DNA from 2 places in the Vogesella sp. AC12 genome. Region 1 is predicted to be linked to the other one. Evidence: riboswitches for the same ligand, from Rfam matches in the RefSeq annotation. Region 1 holds a riboswitch; the other holds the start of a gene.
What was found. Region 1 has a riboswitch for glycine ahead of gcvT (glycine cleavage system aminomethyltransferase GcvT). Riboswitches for the same ligand answer to the same signal wherever they lie in the genome.
Positions count from the first base shown of each region.

Region 2: linked by a shared signal. The riboswitch ahead of glyA (serine hydroxymethyltransferase) and the one ahead of gcvT (glycine cleavage system aminomethyltransferase GcvT) in region 1 are both predicted to bind glycine.

Region 1 covers NZ_JANFNU010000004.1:154,745-164,319, forward strand. The annotation lists gene miaA (tRNA (adenosine(37)-N6)-dimethylallyltransferase MiaA) at 1-714, opposite strand, end outside; gene fdxA (ferredoxin FdxA) at 813-1,136, opposite strand; gene gluQRS (tRNA glutamyl-Q(34) synthetase GluQRS) at 1,232-2,140, shown strand; gene NOM55_RS08875 (amino acid permease) at 2,390-3,724, shown strand; gene NOM55_RS08880 (hypothetical protein) at 3,931-6,267, opposite strand; glycine riboswitch at 6,583-6,684, shown strand; glycine riboswitch at 6,696-6,790, shown strand; gene gcvT (glycine cleavage system aminomethyltransferase GcvT) at 6,823-7,908, shown strand; gene gcvH (glycine cleavage system protein GcvH) at 7,985-8,371, shown strand; gene gcvP (aminomethyl-transferring glycine dehydrogenase) at 8,516-9,575, shown strand, end outside.
Region 2 covers NZ_JANFNU010000005.1:221,283-230,857, forward strand. The annotation lists gene NOM55_RS10550 (ABC transporter substrate-binding protein) at 374-1,153, shown strand; gene NOM55_RS10555 (FAD-binding oxidoreductase) at 1,258-2,499, shown strand; gene NOM55_RS10560 (L-serine ammonia-lyase) at 2,597-3,997, opposite strand; gene glyA (serine hydroxymethyltransferase) at 4,084-5,337, opposite strand; glycine riboswitch at 5,587-5,676, opposite strand; gene NOM55_RS10570 (NAD(P)-dependent oxidoreductase) at 5,858-6,502, opposite strand; gene NOM55_RS10575 (LysR family transcriptional regulator) at 6,612-7,514, shown strand; gene NOM55_RS10580 (methyl-accepting chemotaxis protein) at 7,720-9,575, shown strand, end outside.

The DNA.
Region 1 (9,575 bases):
CAGCGACAGCTGCGGCCAACGTTCGCGGATGCGGCTGACTTCGTCGAGGAAACCCTGCTCCAGCATGATGTGGAAGCGTAGCGCGATGCGCTGGTGCAGCCAGCTGCGCGCGTCCGGATTCAGTGCCAGCCGCAGCAGGTTGCCGCGCGCGGCGTCGTCGCGGCCGCGTGCCAGCAGCGCCGACATGGTGTCGCCGCTGAGCAGGCAGATTTCCAGCGCGCGCTGGATGCGTTGCGAGTCGTTGGGGGCGAGGCGGGCGGCGGTGACGGCGTCGAGGGCGGCGAGACGCGCGTGCATGGCCGGCCAGCCGAGGCGGGCGGCGTCGGCTTCCAGCTGCTGGCGCAGCGCCGGATCGGCCTGCGGCAGGTCGGACAGGCCGTCGGTCAGCGCCTTGAAATACAGCATGGTGCCGCCGACCAGCAGCGGCAGCTTGCCGCGGGCGTGGATGTCGGCGATCAGGCGGTTGGCGTCGGCGTGAAACTGCGCCGCGGAGTAGGCGTCCGTGGGGTCGATGATATCGATCAGGTGGTGCGGGCACTGCGCCATTTCCGCCGCGGTCGGTTTGGCGGTGCCGATGTCCATGTCGCGGTAGACCAGCGCGGAATCGACGCTGATGATTTCGACCGGGAAGCGCTCGGCCAGCGCCAGCGCGAGGCCGGTCTTGCCGGAGGCGGTGGGGCCCATCAACAGGATGGCGGCAGGATGATCGGACATGGTGGTGTCAGGCTAAGGAAATGGCCGGCCATTGTCGCATGGCGTGGCCGGCTGCGGCCAACGTTGGCCGCAGCTGCGACTCACCGGCGTGCTGCCGTTCAGCGTTCCAGCAGGTGGCGCTTGTCCTTCACCGGCAGCCAGTCGGCGTGGTCGGGCAACGCGTCAATCTTGGCGGACAGCACCGGCCACAGTGGCGTCAGCTCGGCGTTGATGGCGATGAAGTCCTGCTGGTCGGCCGGCAGGTCTTCCTCGGCGAAGATCGCCTCTGCCGGGCATTCCGCCACGCACAGCGTGCAGTCGATGCACTCGTCGGGGTCGATCACCAGGAAATTGGGGCCGGCGTGGAAGCAGTCCACCGGACAGACATCGACGCAGTCGGTGTATTTACATTTGATACAGGCTTCGGTTACAACGTGCGTCATCTGGGCGCGCTCCTTTGATGGTGGGTGTCCGGGGTAATGCTTGAGTTGTTTAGTCAATATTTTAGTCGTATCTCTCTATTTTCGCTGCTCCTGCCATGTCCGTCACTGCCCCCGTTCCCGTTTTGCCCTATCGCGGCCGCTTTGCGCCCAGCCCCACCGGCCTGCTGCACGCCGGCTCGCTGACCACCGCGGTCGGCAGCTATCTGGAAGCCAAGCGCCACGGCGGCGAGTGGTGGCTGCGCATGGAAGACCTCGATCCGCCGCGCGAGATGGCCGGTGCCGCCGACGCCATCCTGCGCACGCTGCAGGCGTTCGGCTTCGAGTGGGACGGCGAGCTGGTGTACCAGCATGACCGTCACGAGCGGTACCGCGCGGCGCTGGCGCAGCTGGTGGCGCAGGGCGACGCCTACGGCTGCGCGTGCACCCGCAAGGAAATCGCCGCCGCCGGCCATCACGGCGCCGACGGCATGGTCTATCCCGGCACCTGCCGTCACGGCGTGGCACCGGGGCGCAGCGCACGGGCGTGGCGGCTGCGGGTGGACGACAGCCGCACCGCGTTTCACGACTGGCTGCAGGGCGAGTACGGCCAGCGCCTGCAGAGCGAGATCGGCGATTTCGTGCTGCTACGCGCCGACGGTTTCTGGGCCTACCAGCTGGCGGTGGTGGTGGACGACATCGCGCAGGGCATGACCGACATCGTGCGCGGGGCCGACCTGCTGGTGTCGACGCCGCGCCAGCTGTGGCTGCGGCAGAAGCTGGGCGGGCCGGCGGTGACGCACTGTCACCTGCCGCTGATGGTCAACGCCGCCGGTGAAAAGCTGTCGAAGCAGACGCTGGCGCCGGCAATCGACGCCAGGTCGGCCGCCGCCGGGCTGCGGCAGGCGCTGACGCGACTGGGGCATGCGCCGCCGGCAGAAGCGGGCGACGTGGCCGAGCTGTGGCAGTGGGCGCGCGGCAACTGGCAGCTGGCGCGGGTGCCGCCGGGACCTATCGTCATTGCATAGTGAACTTGGTATACAATCGCCACCCTTTCGCCAGACGGGCCTCTTTCGAGGCCCGTTTGTCATGGCAGAGCAACCGGAACAGGTTGCCAGGGTGCCGCTGCCCGGCGGCGGCACGCAGACAGAGCAACAGCGGCCGCGCCGCCCCATTCAGGACCCTCAACCCATCATGCAGGATTTCATCGCTTGCACGGCCGCCGCGCCGTGCCCGTTTCCCCGCTGGCGTCAGCGTTCTTCCGCACGGAGGACCGCATGAGTCACGCTCCGCAACCCGCCGCCAAAGGCAAACTCGGCATCTGGATGTGCACCGCGCTGGTGGTGGGCAACATGATCGGCTCCGGCGTGTTCCTGCTGCCGGCGTCGCTGGCGCAGTACGGCGGCGCCTCGCTGATCGGCTGGGTGATCACCTCGCTGGGCGCGATCTGCCTCGCGCTGGTGTTCGCCCGGCTGGCGACGCTGCTGCCGCACAAGGCCGGCGGCCCGTATGCCTATATCCACGAAGGCTTCGGCGATTTCGCTGGCTTCCTCATCGCCTGGGGTTACTGGATCGCGCTGTGGGCCGGCAATGCCGCGCTGACCGTGGCCGGCGTCAGCTATCTGGGGGTGTTCTTCCCGCAGCTGAACGACAGCAACCTCGCCGCCGGCGCCACCGCCATCGGCCTGATCTGGCTGGTGACGTGGATCAACAGCCGCGGCGCGCAAAGCTCGGGCCGCGTGGCCATCGTCACCACCCTGATCAAGCTGCTGCCGCTGGCCGGGGTCACCGTCGCCGGTCTGCTGTACCTCAACCCCGATTTTGTCGTGTTCAACCCGCAGCACAAGCCGCTGTCTGAGGCGATCCCGGCGACCATGGCGCTGACGCTGTGGGCCTTTCTCGGGCTGGAGTCGGCGTCGGTGCCGGCCGGTGATGTAGACCGGCCGGAGCGCACCATCCCGCGCGCCACGGTGCTGGGCACGCTGCTCGCCGCCGCGCTGTACATTGCCAGCACCGTCGCCTTGCAGGGGCTGATGCCGGCGGCAACGTTGGCCGCATCGGCGGCGCCGTTTGCCGATGCCGCGCGCAGCCTGTGGGGCGAGTGGGCGTACTACGCCGTCGGCCTCGGCGCGGTGATTTCCTGCTTCGGCGCGCTCAACGGCTGGTGCCTGATGCAGGGCCACATCCCGGCCGCCGCCGCGCGCGACCGGCTGTTCCCGGCCTTCTTCAAGCGCGAGAACGCGGCCGGCGTGCCCATCGTCGGCCTGCTGCTGTCCACGCTGCTGGTCACCATTCTGCTCGCGTGCAAGTACGCCGGCGGCGACAGCGGGGTGCAGATCTTCGAGTTCGTGATTCTGCTGGCCACCGCCACCACCTTGCTGCCGTACGCGTTCTGCGCGATGGCGCTGTTGGCGGTGATGCTGCAGCGCCACCGGCAGTTCCGTCCCCGCGACTGGCTGGCGCCGCTGGCGTTCTCCGGCGGCGGCTTCGTGTTCGCGCTGTGGACCATTTTCGGCTCCGGGGCCGAGGTGGTGATGTGGGGTGTGCTGCTGCTGCTGGCCGGGCTGCCGGTGTATTTGTGGCAGTTGAGAGAGCGGTTGGTGAAAGGCTAGGCCTTGTATGACAGGGCAGGCGTTATTCGCGCTTGGCTCCCCGTGTAAAAAATGCCCGGTGAGTTATGCTCACCGGGTGTTTGGTTCGCGGCCAACGTTGGATACTTTTTTGGGGGGATGTGCCTGTGGCTTATCTGTGCTATCGGTAGTTTTAAAATATCCGCGGTGTGTGGTTGGTGGCATTAGTTTGAACGCATAGTTAGCCCTTATTCGAGATTACGAACTTCGGTGACAACGGCGTCTTCCACCAGTGTGGGGGCTGCTAAAATGGCCTCTACTCGGCCTGACTGCCGACGAACAGGATGAACAACTGAGTTGAACACTGATACGAATTGGTGTCGCTGTAGGATGGCCAAAACTGGATTAATGTAGTGGAGTACATCTTGGTGATTGATGCCTCGCGAGAATGCAGCAACTTTCCGCCCTCCACCAGCTTGCTTATATAGTTTTCGAAGAATAGTAAGAAATGCCTTCATCTGGGGAGGGACGCCAAGCTTGAGGACTGCATTGTTCGTAGACATATTGTCAAAGGTCTCAATTTCAGAGTCCTCTGATATGACTGATATTGGCACACCGGCCCTGTTGCTGGCTCCAATAACGCGACTAACAAGACAGGATGAGAATGTGACACCCTGTTTAATGACAGACTCGGCTAGTTGGACTTCTCGAACAGTGCAGTTTCGGAAGGTAACGTTTTTAAGGGTCACTTCGTCAAGTGAAATCCGATCTAAGGCTGCATTTTCTATCGTTAAACCATGCAAGTTGAGTTCAGTCCTGTCACTTTGCGTAGCAAAGCGTATAGCTAGGGAAAGACAGTCCGCTGCATATTGGTGGGTGCCGCGCTCATGCGGTGAAGAGAGCAGAAGCTGACTGCACACACTTTGCAGTGTGTCAGCGGTCGCTCCGTTCTTACCCAGAATGTAAGCTGCCATATCCTGAGCCTGCTCGCTCAGTGCTGCCAGCGGCACTGTTTTAACGTCCCGAAAACTCGTCAAAACATGGTTTGCGAAAGCTCCACCCTGAAGTGCAGCCAACATATCAAAATCTACGAATGAACGTGTTCCAGATTCAGCGTCCCGCTGTGCAAGACCGGGAAGTCGTTGAAGCTGCGCCAAGACGCCTTCGCCAGCAGATTGTCCTGTTTCTGCTGTATAGGCCTCCGCAAGGTCTACCCCTGAAATTGGCCCTGTTCCGTTTGCTTTTGCTCGGACAGAAAACGCGAGACGTTCAAGTACTGCTCGAACGGTCGTTGATTCCATCACTGATCTTTCAAGCGATGCTTCGCGGGTGCAAATGGCCTCAAGGAAAGCATCCCAAGCGTTCCCAAAACCCTTTGTTCCATCAATTGAAAGTACCTGATTGAAGAGGTCGTGCCTAAGCAAGTAAGACATCAAGAGGGGTTTGCGTGGTAACCAATCGGGAAGCGATTGATTGATTCCATGTCTTCGCAGGAATTCATTGGCACTGTGTTCATCAAACTCTCCCAAGTCAACCGCTATAAATTTCCTTCCTGTGAGCCCAAGTGCGCTAGCAAGTTCTGCATCAGAGTCAAAGTACTGGTCACGACCACAGATGAAAATTCCGACTTCTGCGGGAAGTTTTTGGGTAAAGTCGCGCACTCCAGTTAGTGCTCGACGGCGCGCCTCTCTCATAAAATTCTTATTTTCGGTGCGAACGACCGATTGTGCGGCAACCTCATCGAACCCATCGAGTAATAGAGAGCACATACCTGCTCTCCAAGCGACTACAGTATCTTCGCGAGGCGTGTAGCCAATTGATCTGGCATGCCGATCCAACATCTCATCGCAATAGTCCTCACCCCAATGCTCTCGTAGGTTGAGTGTCAGTGGCACAGATTTTGTTGTGTCTTTGGTATGGGCTGCAGCTAGTTTTTTGAAAATTTCACGTGTGGTGAGGCTCTTGCCTGATCCAAATGGAGCTTTCAATACAACAATATCGCCGGCCAGTATTCGAGTGCAAATTTGATCAAGCGTTATCTCTCGTCCTGTCATTGGCTTCGTTGTTGACGTATCAAAACCTACACGCATAGGCAAGGGTACGTAAGTGTTGTCGGGCAAAGATGTAGAGTCAGTGAGTGGATCTCTAGCAGATCCAAAGGGAGCCTTTCTTCTGAGCGATAAGTATTTTGCACCATCGAAGAATCGGCGTTGAAACTGAGCCAAGGTTAGAGTTTGTACGTTCTGTTTACGTGCATGTTCTATATGTTGTGCATCAAGTTGATTTTCGGTGATAAGCCATTTGGAAACGGCAGCAGCTTGCGTCTGTTCTATTCTCTCGGCTGACAAAAGCTTCTTGCAGTCGTCTTTTACTTTGTCAAGTCGCGTACTGGTGGTGACCATCAACAGGTGTGTGATGTCGCGCAGTCTGGCGATTCCATCTATTTCGCGGACGACTGGGTCGTTTGGGTAGTGCATTGGCTGACACTGCCCTGGTTGAAGGTTCCATACGGCCTCAGCAATGCGCCGCACTTCGGCTTCAAAAGACATATTTGCTTTGTAGTTAGAAGACATGATTTCACACAATTAAACTGCATTGATTTGGAGGTGGCTAACTTGTAATGCACCCCTATATGGGAATGCATATCAGTTGTACGACGTGCATGGTTGGTAATGATAATTCAATATTTCATCGTTACCAATAATTACTTAATCATGCTCAAAAACACACGCAGTTACAGATAGCTCCATGCAGTCAATTTCTGATGGTGTTGTCCTGCTTTCCTGCCGATTTTTATCCCGCCCAGCACGGATTTCTAGATGATCAGCCGCCGTCTGTGGCAAGCGGCTGATCTGCCGGCAAAACCAGCTTGCCAAGGCGGCTTTCGGCAACGATAATGCGCCCATTCCGCAGGAGAGAGCCGCGCCGGGCCAAACCGGACGCCGCCGCCGAAGGCGCAAGTGCACCCGCAATCGCTCAGGCAAAAGGACTGCAAGAATCGGGCCGTAATCGGCCCGCAGAATCTGGAGAGCGGCGCGTACAGCGCCCACCGAAGGGGCTAACGGCGCAATGCCGGAAAATCTCAGGTGCAGGGACAGAGGGGTGTGAGGTAGGGACAAATCTCACTCCAAGGACTTGCAATGACGGCCCCGAAACGTACCCCTTTATTTGATGCCCACGTCGCTTCCGGCGCGAAGATGGTTGATTTCGCCGGCTGGGAAATGCCGATCCACTACGGCTCGCAGCTGAAAGAGCACGAGATCGTGCGTAGCGACGCCGGCATGTTCGACGTGTCGCACATGACCGTGGTCGACATCAGTGGCAGCGACGCCAAGGTCTGGCTGCAGAAGCTGATCGCCAACGACGTGGCCAAGCTCGGCTTCGAAGGCAAGGCGCTGTACTCCGGCATGCTCAACGAGCAGGGCGGCGTGGTCGACGATCTGATCGTGTACCTGACCGCCACCGGCTACCGCATGGTGATCAACGCCGGCACCACCGAGAAAGACCTGGCATGGATGGACAAGCAGTCCGCCGGCTTCGACGTGCAGCTGCAAGTGCGCCGCGACCTCGCGATGCTGGCGGTGCAGGGCCCGAAAGCCATCGAGAAGGTCTGCGCCGTCAAGCCGGCCCTGGCCGAATCCATCCAGGCACTGAAAGTATTCCAGGGTCTGCCGTCCGGCGAGTGGTTCTACGCCCGCACCGGCTACACCGGTGAAGACGGCCTCGAAATCATGATCCCGGCCGATCAGGCCATCACCTTCTTCAACGAGCTGAAAGCCGCCGGCGTGGCGCCGATCGGCCTGGGCGCGCGCGATACCCTGCGTCTGGAAGCCGGCATGAACCTGTACGGCCACGACATGGACGAGACCGTGTCGCCGCTGGAAGCCGGCATGGGCTGGACCATCGCCTGGAATCCGGAAGAGCGCGACTTCATCGGCCGCAAGGCGCTGGAAGCGCAAAAAGCCGCCGGCGTGCCGATGAAACAGGTCGGCCTGGTGCTGGAAGGCCGCGGTGTGCTGCGCGAAGGCCAGAAGGTCGTGGTCGACGGTGCCGAAGGCATCATCACCAGCGGCACCTTCTCGCCGACCCTGAAACACTCCATCGCCATCGCCCGCGTCCCGGCTGCCACCGGCGCCACCGCCCAGGTTGACCTGCGCGGCACGCTGACCGAGGTGCGTGTGGTGAAAATGCCGTTCGTGCGCAACGGCAAGAAAGTTTTTGAATAAGCTGGTGTATAACGACGGGGCGAGCCGAGGCAGTCCCGATCCACACCATGACAACGCATTTTTCTGGAGAGAAACCATGAGCAACATTCCTGCCGAACTGAAATACGTATCCAGCCACGAATGGCTGCGCCTGGAAGCCGACGGCTCCGTGACCGTAGGCATCACCGAGCACGCGCAAGAGCTGCTGGGCGACATCGTATTTGTCGAGCTGCCAGCCGTTGGCGCCAACCTGGCGGCCGACGAGCAAGCCGGTGTGGTGGAATCGGTGAAGGCCGCGTCCGACGTGTACGCGCCGATCGCCGGTGAAATCCTGGAAGTGAACGCCGAACTGGAAGCCAACCCGGAGCTGGCCAACAGCGAGCCGTACGCCGCTGGCTGGTTCTTCAAGATCAAGCCGGCCAACGCCGCTGATCTGGACGGCCTGCTGGACGCAGCGACTTACGCTGCCGAAATCGGCGCCTGATGAACGAGCCCTGCTGTCGTCAGACAGTAGGGCTTTTTGTTTTTTAGCCACGGACCACACGGAAACACACGCCCCACCGGCAGCCTGCCTGCCCCGTGTCCTTCCGTGTGTTTCGTGGCTTATTCAGCAAACGGAATCGAAGACATGTCGCTCTCGCAACTCTTCAATCATCAAGAATTCATCGCCCGCCACATCGGCCCGTGCGAATCCGAAAAAGCCGACATGCTGGCCGCCATCGGCGTCAGCTCCGTCGAAGACCTGGTGGCACAGACCGTGCCGGCCGGCATCCGCTTCAACCGCGCGCTGGACCTGCCGCCGGCGATGCGTGAAGCCGACGCACTGGCGGCACTGAAAACCGTCGCCAGCAAGAACATCGTCAACAAGTCCTTCATCGGTCTGGGTTACTACCCGGTACAGGTGCCGGGCGTGATCCTGCGCAACGTGCTGGAAAACCCGGGCTGGTACACCGCCTACACCCCGTACCAGGCCGAAATCGCCCAGGGCCGCCTGGAAGCGCTGCTCAACTTCCAGCAGATGGTGATCGACCTCACCGGCCTGGAGCTGGCCAACGCCTCGCTGCTGGACGAAGCCACCGCCGCCGCCGAAGCGATGACGCTGGCGCGCCGCGTGTCGAAAGTGAAATCCGAGCAGTTCTTCGTCGATCGCCGCGTGCTGCCGCAGACACTGGACGTGCTGAAGACCCGCGCCGAATACTTCGGCTTCGAGCTGGTGCTGGGCCATCCGGAAGAAGCCGGCAACGGCGACTACTTCGGCGCGCTGTTCCAGTACCCGGGCGAATCCGGCGAGCTGCTGGACCTGACCCCGTACATTGCTGCGGCAAAAGCCCGTGGCGCGGTGGCCATCGTGGCTGCCGACGTGATGGCGCTGGTGGCACTGAAGTCGCCGGCCGAAATGGGCGCCGACGTGGCGGTGGGCAACACCCAGCGCTTTGGCGTGCCGATGGGCTTTGGCGGCCCGCACGCTGCCTACTTCGCCTTCCGCGACGACATGAAGCGTTCCGCGGCCGGCCGCATCATCGGCGTGTCCATTGATGCCAAGGGCAAGACCGCGCTGCGCATGGCGCTGCAGACCCGCGAGCAGCACATCCGCCGCGAAAAAGCCAACTCCAACATCTGCACCTCGCAAGTGCTGCTGGCCAATATGGCCGGCATGTACGCGGTGTACCACGGTCCGGAAGGCGTCA
Region 2 (9,575 bases), on a different contig from region 1:
GCAGGCTTGTTTGTTGTATTAAATTCCATTGTGGAAAAAAAGTCTACAAATTGTGTGGCGGCCATTTTTCCAGGGGTTTGCTGGTGTTTTTGGCTGCTTGTTTGATGTCAAGTTGTTGTTATTTAAATGATAAATTGCAGCTCAATACATGGATTTGTCATGGGGTGGTCGGCTTTGACCGCCGTGTCTGGTGGGTGGCGGTCAGATTTTTTATAAATTAATTGTCCAAAGTAGAAAAAATGTCTATCTTGTGACCGAGCCAAAGCAAGACGTGAACGCAGCCCCGCCGGCTGCCAAACCACGCAGGCGCCATGGCCTGGCCAGGCGCAACGGGACGGGACGTTACCCGCTACAGGAACAAAGGAGACATTTCATGATCAGCAAACGCGTTCGCAATGCCGTTTTCCCTCTGCTGGCCTGCCTCGCCGGTACCGCCATGGCGCAGGGTGCGCCGCTGCGCATGGGGCTGGAGCCGTTCTACCCGCCGTTCGAGAGCAAGCAGGCCGACGGCCAGCTGGTCGGCTTCGACATCGATGTCGGCAAGGCGATCTGCGAGCGCATGGCCGCCAAGTGCAGCTGGGTGGAAACCTCGTTCGAGGGCCTGATCCCCGGCCTGAAGGCGAAGAAGTTCGACGTCATCAACTCGGCGATGAACATCACCGCCAAGCGCCGCGAGTCCATCGACTTCACCGCCCCGATCTACATCGTGCCGATCCAGATGGTGGCGCGTCGCGACAGCAAGCTGACGCCGACCGTGGCCAGCCTGAAGGGCAAGACCGTCGGCGTGCTGCAGGGCGCCACCCAGGAAGACTTCGTGCGCAAGCACTGGGAGAAACACGGCGTGAAGGTGGTTGCCTACCGCGACCAGGCGCAGATTTTCCTTGATCTGGCCGCCGGTCGTCTGGATGCCGGGGTGCAGGAAGCGCAGACTGCGATGGAAGGCTTCCTCAGCAAGCCGCAGGGCAAGGACTTTGACTTTGCCGGCGGCGTGATCAGCGACTTCGCCACCCTCGGCGAGGGCACCGGCATGGGCCTGCGCAAGGGCGACCCGCGCAAGGCCGAGCTGGACAAGGCGATTGCCAGCCTGAAGCAGGACGGCACCCTCAGCAAGCTGTCGCAGAAGTACTTCCACCGCGACATCGTCGCCAAGTAAGCGGCGTGCAAGGTTGGCCGCAGGCTGCGGCCAACCTTGCAGATTCCGTTGCCATGGCCGCTGCTCGCAGCGCCCATGGCAACTGCATCTGAAAGAAGCACAACATGGATTTCGACATCATCGTCCTCGGCGCCGGCATGATCGGCGTTTCTTCTGCCATCGCCCTGCAGCAGCGCGGCTTGCGCGTGGCGCTGCTCGACCGCCGCGCGCCCGGCGAGGAAACCAGCCACGGTAACGCCGGCCTGCTGGAACGCGCCGCCGTGGTGCCCTACGGCTTCCCGCGCAATATCGCCAGCGTGCTGCGCATCGGCCGCAACCGCAGTGCCGACGTGCGCTACCAGCCGTCCAGCCTGCTGCAGAGCGCGCCGTGGCTGTGGCGCTACTTCCGTGCGTCCGCCCCGCATCGCCTCGCCGCCGCCGCGCACGACATGCTGCCGCTGATCAGCCGCAGCCTGGACGAACACGCCACGCTGATCGCCGCGGCCAATATGCGCGGGCTGTGCAGTGACGACGGTCTGTTCGAGGCCTACCGCACCGAGGCCGGCTTTGCCGCCGAGGCCGCCAACGCGCGCCGCATTGCCGCCGAACACGGTCTGCAGTTGCAGATCCTCGACGCGGCACAGCTGCGCGCCGCCGAGCCGGGCCTCGGCGAGGGCTTCGCCGGCGCGGTGCACTGGCGCGACCCGCAGCGCATCAGCGATCCGGGTGCACTGACCCGCGGCTATGCCGCCTATTTCGAGAGCCTGGGCGGGGTACTCCTGCAGCAGGAGGCCACGGCGCTGGTCCCGGACGGCAGCGGCTGGCAGGTGGTCACCAGTGGCGGCACGCTGCGCGCGGCGCAGGTCGTCGTCGCCATGGGGCCGTGGTCCGATGACATTTTCCAGCCGCTGGGCTACCGCATTCCGCTGCAGACCAAGCGCGGCTACCACATGCACTACCGGCCTCTGGGGCCGGGGCTGAGCTACACCGTGGCCGACGTGGAAGGCGGCTTCGTGGTATCTCCGATGCAGCGCGGCCTGCGCATCGCCACCGGCGTGGAACTGGCGCGGCGCGACGCCGCCCCCAACTACGCGCAGCTGGAGCAGGCCGAGGCGCTGGCGCGCGGGCTGTTCCCGCTCGGTGAGCGGCTGGATGTCACGCCGTGGATGGGCAGCCGCCCGTGCCTGCCGGACATGCGCCCGGCGCTGGGCGCCGCACCGCGCCACAAGGGCCTGTGGTTCAACTTCGGCCACGCCCACCACGGCCTGACGCTGGGGCCGGTGTGCGGCCAACTGCTGGCGCAGGTGATCTGCGGAGAGACGCCGTTCACCGATCCGGCACCGTATGCGCCGGCGCGCTTCCTGTAGCCGGACGCGTGAATGCAAAAAGCCCGCCGAAAAGGCGGGCTTTGTCGTTGCGGCCAACCTTGTGCAAGGTTGGCCGCAGCTGTCGCGGATGGTGCGCTCAGCACTCGACGATGTTGACCGGCACCTCGATCACGTTGATCGCCAGCCCGCCGCGCGCGGTTTCCTTGTACTTGGTGCTCATGTCGCGGCCGGTGTCGCGCATGGTCTTGATCACGCGGTCCAGCGACACGAAGTGCTGGCCGTCGCCGCGCAGCGACATCCGCGCCGCGTTGATGGCCTTGATCGACGCCATCGCGTTGCGCTCGATGCACGGCACCTGTACCAGGCCGCCGACCGGGTCGCAGGTCAGCCCCAGATTGTGTTCCATGCCGATCTCGGCGGCGTTTTCCACCTGCTCCGGCGTGCCGCCCAGCACTTCGGCCAGGCCGCCGGCCGCCATCGAACAGGCGGAGCCGACTTCGCCCTGGCAGCCGACTTCGGCGCCGGAAATGGACGCATTGAGCTTGAACAGGATGCCGATGGCGCCAGCGGTGAGCAGGAAGCGCACGATGCCGTCGTCGCTGGCGCCGGGGATGAAGCGCGCGTAGTAGTGCAGTACCGCCGGGATGATGCCGGCGGCGCCGTTGGTCGGCGCGGTCACCACGCGGCCGCCGGCGGCGTTTTCCTCGTTCACTGCCAGCGCGTACAGGTTCACCCAGTCCAGTACCGTCAGCGGGTCGCGCAGCGCCGCTTCCGGCGACGACAGCAGCTTGCGGTGCATGTCGGCGGCGCGGCGCTTGACCTTCATGCCGCCGGGCAGGATGCCCTCGCGCTCGCAGCCGCGCTTCACGCAGGCCTGCATCACGTGCCAGATGTTGAGCAGGCCGCTGCGGATCTCGTCCTCGCTGCGCCACGCCAACTCGTTCTCCAGCATGATCTGGCTGATGCTCTTGCCGTGGCGCTGGCACAGCGCCAGCAGCTCGGCGCCGCTCTTGAACGGGTGCTTCAGCTCGGTGATGCCCGGTGGCACGAAGCCGGCGTCGATCGCCGCCTCGTCGACCACGAAGCCGCCGCCGACCGAGTAGTAGGCGCGCTTGGACAGGCTGCTGCCGTCGGCGGCAAACGCCTCGAAGATCATGCCATTAGGGTGATAGGGCAGCGCCTTGCGCTTGTGCAGGATCAGGTGCTCGGACTCGATGAAGTCGATCTCGTGCGTGCCCAGGAGTGCGATGCGCTTGTTGTTGCGGATGGCGGCCAGCATGCCGTCGACGGCATCGGTGTCGACCAGGTCCGGGTATTCGCCCTGCAGCCCGAGCAGTACCGCCACATCGCTGCCGTGGCCTTTGCCGGTGGCACCGAGAGAACCGAACATTTCGGATTTGACGCTGGCGGTCTGCGCCAGCAGGCCGTCCTTTTCCAGCCGGGCGACGAATTGCCGCGCCGCGCGCATCGGGCCGACGGTGTGGGAGCTGGACGGGCCGATGCCGATCTTGAACAAATCAAAAACACTGATTGCCATGTTGCTTCTCTTGAGGTGGTGCCTGCGGCGCAGGTTCTGTTTTAACTATAGTCGGGCGCCGTCGGAATGACGGCGCCCGCTGCTGCTTAGCGGTAAACCGGGAAGGCGGCGCACAGCTCCGCCACCTGGCGTTTCACGCGGGCGGCGACATCGGCGTTGTCGATGTCGTCGAGGATGTCACACACCCAGTGCGCCACCTGGCCGGCTTCCGCTTCCTTGAAGCCGCGGCTGGTGATCGCCGGGCTGCCGATGCGGATGCCGCTGGTGACGAACGGGCTTTGCGGGTCGTTCGGTACCGCGTTCTTGTTGACGGTGATGCAGGCGGCACCCAGCGCGGCGTCGGCGGCCTTGCCGGTGAGGCCCTTGTCGATCAGGCTCAGCAGGAACAGGTGGTCATCGGTCTTGCCGGACACCACCGTGTAGCCACGCTGCTGGAACACCTCCACCATGGCGCGGGCGTTGGCCAGCACCTGTTTCTGGTAGTCGACGAATTCCGGCTGCAGCGCCTCGAGGAAGGCTACCGCCTTGGCGGCGATCACGTGCATCAGCGGGCCGCCCTGGATGCCGGGGAACACCAGCGACTGCAGTTTCTTTTCCAGCTCGGGGTTGGCCTGCGCCAGGATCAGGCCGCCGCGCGGGCCGCGCAGCGTCTTGTGGGTGGTGGTGGTGACCACGTGCGCGTGTGGCACCGGGTTCGGGTACAGCCCGGCTGCCACCAGGCCGGCGACGTGCGCCATGTCGACAAAGAAATACGCGCCGACGCTGTCGGCGATCTGGCGCATGCGCTTCCAGTCCACCACCAGCGAGTAGGCGGAGAAGCCGGCGACCAGCATCTTCGGCTTATGTTCGCTGGCCAGACGCTGCACTTCGTCGTAGTCGATCTCACCAGTGTCCACGTTGATGCCGTACTGCACCGCGTTGTAAATCTTGCCGGAGAAGTTGACCTTGGCGCCGTGGGTGAGGTGGCCGCCGTGCGCCAGGCTCATGCCCAGCACGGTGTCGCCCGGCTGCAGCAGCGCCATGTACACCGCGGCGTTGGCCTGGCTGCCGGAGTGCGGTTGCACGTTGGCGTAGTCGGCGCCGAACAGTTGCTTGGCGCGGTCGATGGCCAGCTGTTCGGCGACATCGACGTGCTCGCAGCCGCCGTAGTAGCGCTTGCCGGGATAGCCCTCGGCGTACTTGTTGGTCAACTGGCTGCCTTGCGCCTGCATCACGCGCGGGCTGGTGTAGTTCTCGGAGGCGATCAGCTCGATGTGGTCTTCCTGGCGTTGTGCCTCGGCCTGCATCGCGGCCCACAGTGCGTCGTCGAAACCGGCAATCTCCATCTCTTTGGTAAACATCGTGCATTCCTTTTTCTTGGCGCGAACGGCAAAGGTTGGCCGCAACCGCGCTGGTAGTGGCGGCAGGGTCGGGCAGGGCGTTGACGCATGGATGTGCGGCGTAAAGGACAATGGCGCCCGCCCGGCGTCTGCCGGACGATGCCCCCTCTGTCCCTTTGCCTGAGAGATTGCGGCGCACGGTGTACCCACCGGGCCATGCTTCCTTCGGCGAGATCCGGCCTTGCGGCTGATCTACTCTCCAGAGTGCCAGACGTCGCTGCAGTTCTTTTGCCTGAGAGTTTCCGGGGCGATTCCCCTTCGGCGCTGTCAGCGAATGACAGTCTCTCCTGCAGCGGCTTGATTGGCTGGTCGCAATCTAGTGAAGCGGCGCGCGGCTGTCAACGCATCGACGACAGTATTCAATGTGCTGTTGCAGCAAAAAAACCTGCCGCAAACGCGCCGATCCAGTCGGATCAGGCGTTCGGCAGGGTTTGCACTGCAAAACCGTATGCTTATATAAGGTGTGCTATCGCGGCGGGAATCAGACGCTGGCGACGGTAAAGCGCTGGCGGTGGTGTTGCGGCTGCAGCGCTTCGTCCACTACCGCCACGGCGAGGTCGGCGTCGCTGATGCCGGCCGGTGCTTCGCCTGCCATCAGCAGCTCGTTACCGCCGAGACGGTACTGGCCGCTGCGCGCACCCGGCGACAGCAGCGCCGGCGGCGACACGAACACCCAGTCCAGCTGCGTTTCCTGTTGCAGCAGGTTCAGCGCCTGGCGCGCGCCCTCGGCACCTTCCTTGTATTCCGCCGGGAAGTGCGGGGTGTCAATCAGCTGCACGCCGGGGGCGACGAACAGGCTGCCGGCACCGCCGATCTCGATGAAGCGCGGTACACCGGCGGTCTTGACCCCGGCGACGATAGCCTGGTGGCCGGCGAGGAACAGCGCGCGGATGTCGGCCTTGTCCCAGCCGGGGTTGAAGGCGCTGATCACCACGTCGTGGCCGGCCACGGCACGGGCCACCTCGTCGGCGTCGTAGGCATCGGCGGCCACCACCTCAAGGTTGGCCGCAGCAGCGATGCGCTCGGGACGGCTGGCGATGGCGGTGACGGCGACATTGCGCGACAGCAGTTCTTTCAGGATGGCCGAGCCGACAAAGCCGCTGGCGCCGATCAGTGCGATTTTCATGAGTGCTCCTTGCTGCCCGCTGACGGGCGGTGATTGATGAGAGTAGTGTAATTGCCGATTCACATTCCGATAATCCGTCGTAAAATTGATTGATTGTTAAGTTGAAATAATGAATATGGACGAATTGCGCAGCATGGCGGTGTTTGCCCGGGTGATCGAGAAAGGCTCGATGAACGCGGCGGCGCAGAGCCTCGGCATCACGCCGTCGGCGGTCAGCCAGCATCTGCGGCGGCTGGAGCAACGCCATGGCGTCACCCTGCTACAGCGCACCACGCGCAAGCTGACGCTGACCGAGGCCGGGCAGCTGTTCTATCAGGGCTGCGCGGCGATGCTGGCGGCGGCGCGGCAGGCGGAGCAGCAGCTGTCGGCGCTGCGCGATGCGCCGGTGGGCGAGCTGCGCATCTCCGCCCCCAGCGGCCTGGCCGGCGGCGTGCTCAGCAGCGCGCTGGCACCGCTGTTGGCGGCCAACCCCGGCCTCAGCCTGCGGCTGTTCTTTCACGACGAGATGGTGGACCTGCTGGAGTTGCAGATTGATCTCGCGATCCGGGCCGGCAAGCTGAAGGATTCGTCACTGGTGGCGCGCCATCTGGCCGACTGGCACTTTGTCATTTGTGCGTCGCCGGTCTATGTTGCAAAGCATGGCCTGCCGCAAACACCGGCCGAGCTGTTGCAACACGACTGGGTCGGGGTGGCCGCGCACGAAGGCTTGAGCCGCTTGCAGTTGACGCGCGGTGCAGAAACGGTGACTTTATCGATGCCGCCGCGTATCAGCAGCAACAATATCCTGTCGGCGCGTGCCTTTGTGCTGGAAGGCTTGGGCCTGTCCTTGCAACCGGAGCCGGAAGTACGCAAGGAACTGGCCGCCGGTCTGCTGCAGCCGGTGCTGAGCGAGTGGAGCCTGCCGGAATTGCCGTTGTGGATGGTGACACCGCGGCGCGAGGGGCAACCTGCAAAAGTGCGACATGCAATGTCGGCATTGCAGGCGGCCTTGGGTGGCGAACGCCATCTTTGACATTGGCAAGGGCGGTTTGTTGCCGGATTGTTTCGATATTGTTATATAAAAATGCCAGCTAATGAGGATTGTGCGCAGAATACAAAATTCCGTTGTTAACGAAATGCCATGAAATGGCTTTGTGAATATAAACAAATAACCACAGGTGGGCTTAGTAGTACTATGCCGCACCATAACTTACAAAATTCAGTGGGGAATACACATCATGATGTCATTGCGTACTCGCCTGATGGCCTTCGTGCTGCTGGTACTGACGGTACTCGCGGTCATGTTCTGTGCCGTCGCGTACTGGAAAATGAGCGACGCCCTGTCCAGTGCCATCCGTAACGAAATCAATCAGGCCGCCAACAGCAAGGCGAGCTTTGTTGCCGAGTGGGTGTCCACCCGCCAGAAGATCGTCGCCTCGGCGCTGCCGCGCTTCGGTACCGGCGAATTGCAGCCGGTGCTGGACCAGGCGCGCGATGCCGGCGGTTTTGACGACATGTACATCGGTCAGCCGGACAAGACCATGACCCAGTTCACCGGTGCGCCGAAAGTACCGGAAGGCTACGACCCGACCGGGCGGCCATGGTATCTGGCGGCCAAGGATGCGACCGGCCCGATCGCGTCGCCGCCTTATATCGATGCCGCCACCAAGCGTCCGATCATCACCTTCGCCCAGGCACGCAAGGATGGCGGCCAGCTGGTGGCCGTGGCCGGTGGTGACGTGACGCTGCAGCGCGTGGTGGATGAAGTGGTTGCCGCCAAGCTGCCGGGTGACGGCTATGCCTTCCTGGTGACCGGCGACGGCACCGTGATTGCGCACCCGGAAAAAGAATCCGGCCTGAAAAAGATCGGCGAGGTGGTGGCCGGCTACGACATGAACGCGGTGAACAAGGATGGCCAGATCGTGGACGTGTCGATCAACGGTGACGCCACCCTGACCGCGCTGTATCCGGTGGGCAAGACCGGCTGGTTCCTCGGCGTGATGGTGCCGGTGGCCGCCGCAATGGCACCGGTGACACAGTTGCTGATGGTGATGGTAGGCCTGCTGGTGATCGGCCTGGTGGTGTCCGGCATCTTCGCCTACGTTGGCGTGGCGCGCATGCTGTCCGGCCTGTCGGTGCTGCGCAATGCGATGCGTGAAGTGGCCAGCGGCCACGGTGACCTGACCAAGACGCTGCCGGTCGGCAACCGTGACGAAGTCGGCCAGATTGCCGAAGCCTTCAACCAGTTCGTGGCCAAGCTGCGCGAGATGTTCCTCACCGTGCGCGACGAATCCGATTCGCTGGCGCGCGACGCTGCCGACCTGAACCGTGTGGCGGAGCAGATCGCCCAGGATTCGCGCGTGCAGTCGTCAGAGCTGTCGTCGACCGCCGCCACCATCGAACAGATCACCGTCAGCATCAACCACATTGCCGACCACGTTGGCGAAACCGAGGTGCTGGTGTCGCGTTCGCGTGACAACTCGCTGGATTCGCACCGCGCGATGGCGGAAGTGGCGCGCGAGGTGGAATCCATCGTCGGTGCGGTGTCGTCGCTGCAGGGCGTGATGTCCAACCTGTCCGGCCAGTCCGAGCAGATCAAGGGCATTGTCGGCGTGATCCGCGACATCGCCGACCAGACCAATATGCTGGCGCTGAATGCGGCGATCGAAGCGGCGCGTGCCGGCGAGCAGGGCCGCGGCTTTGCCGTGGTGGCCGACGAAGTGCGCAAGCTGGCCGAGCGTACCGCCAGCGCCACGGTGCAGATCGCCGAGCTGATCGATACCGTGATCCAGAAAACCGGCGAGGCGATCAACCATGCCGACGCCACCAACGCGAAAGTGGAAACCGGTGTCACCCTGTCGCGTGAAGCGGCCAGCAAGGTGGAGCTGATCAAGGGCAACGCCGAAGAGATCTCGACCCGCATGGGCGAAATCACTTCCTCCACCGCCGAGCAGGGCATCGCTACCAACGAAATGGCGCGTAGCGCCGAGCGTGTCAACTCGATGGCGCAGCAGACTGACAGCAGCCTGCAGGAAGCGCTGGCGACGATCCAGGTACTGGCCAGCCGCGGCGACCAGCTGAAGGCACTGGTATC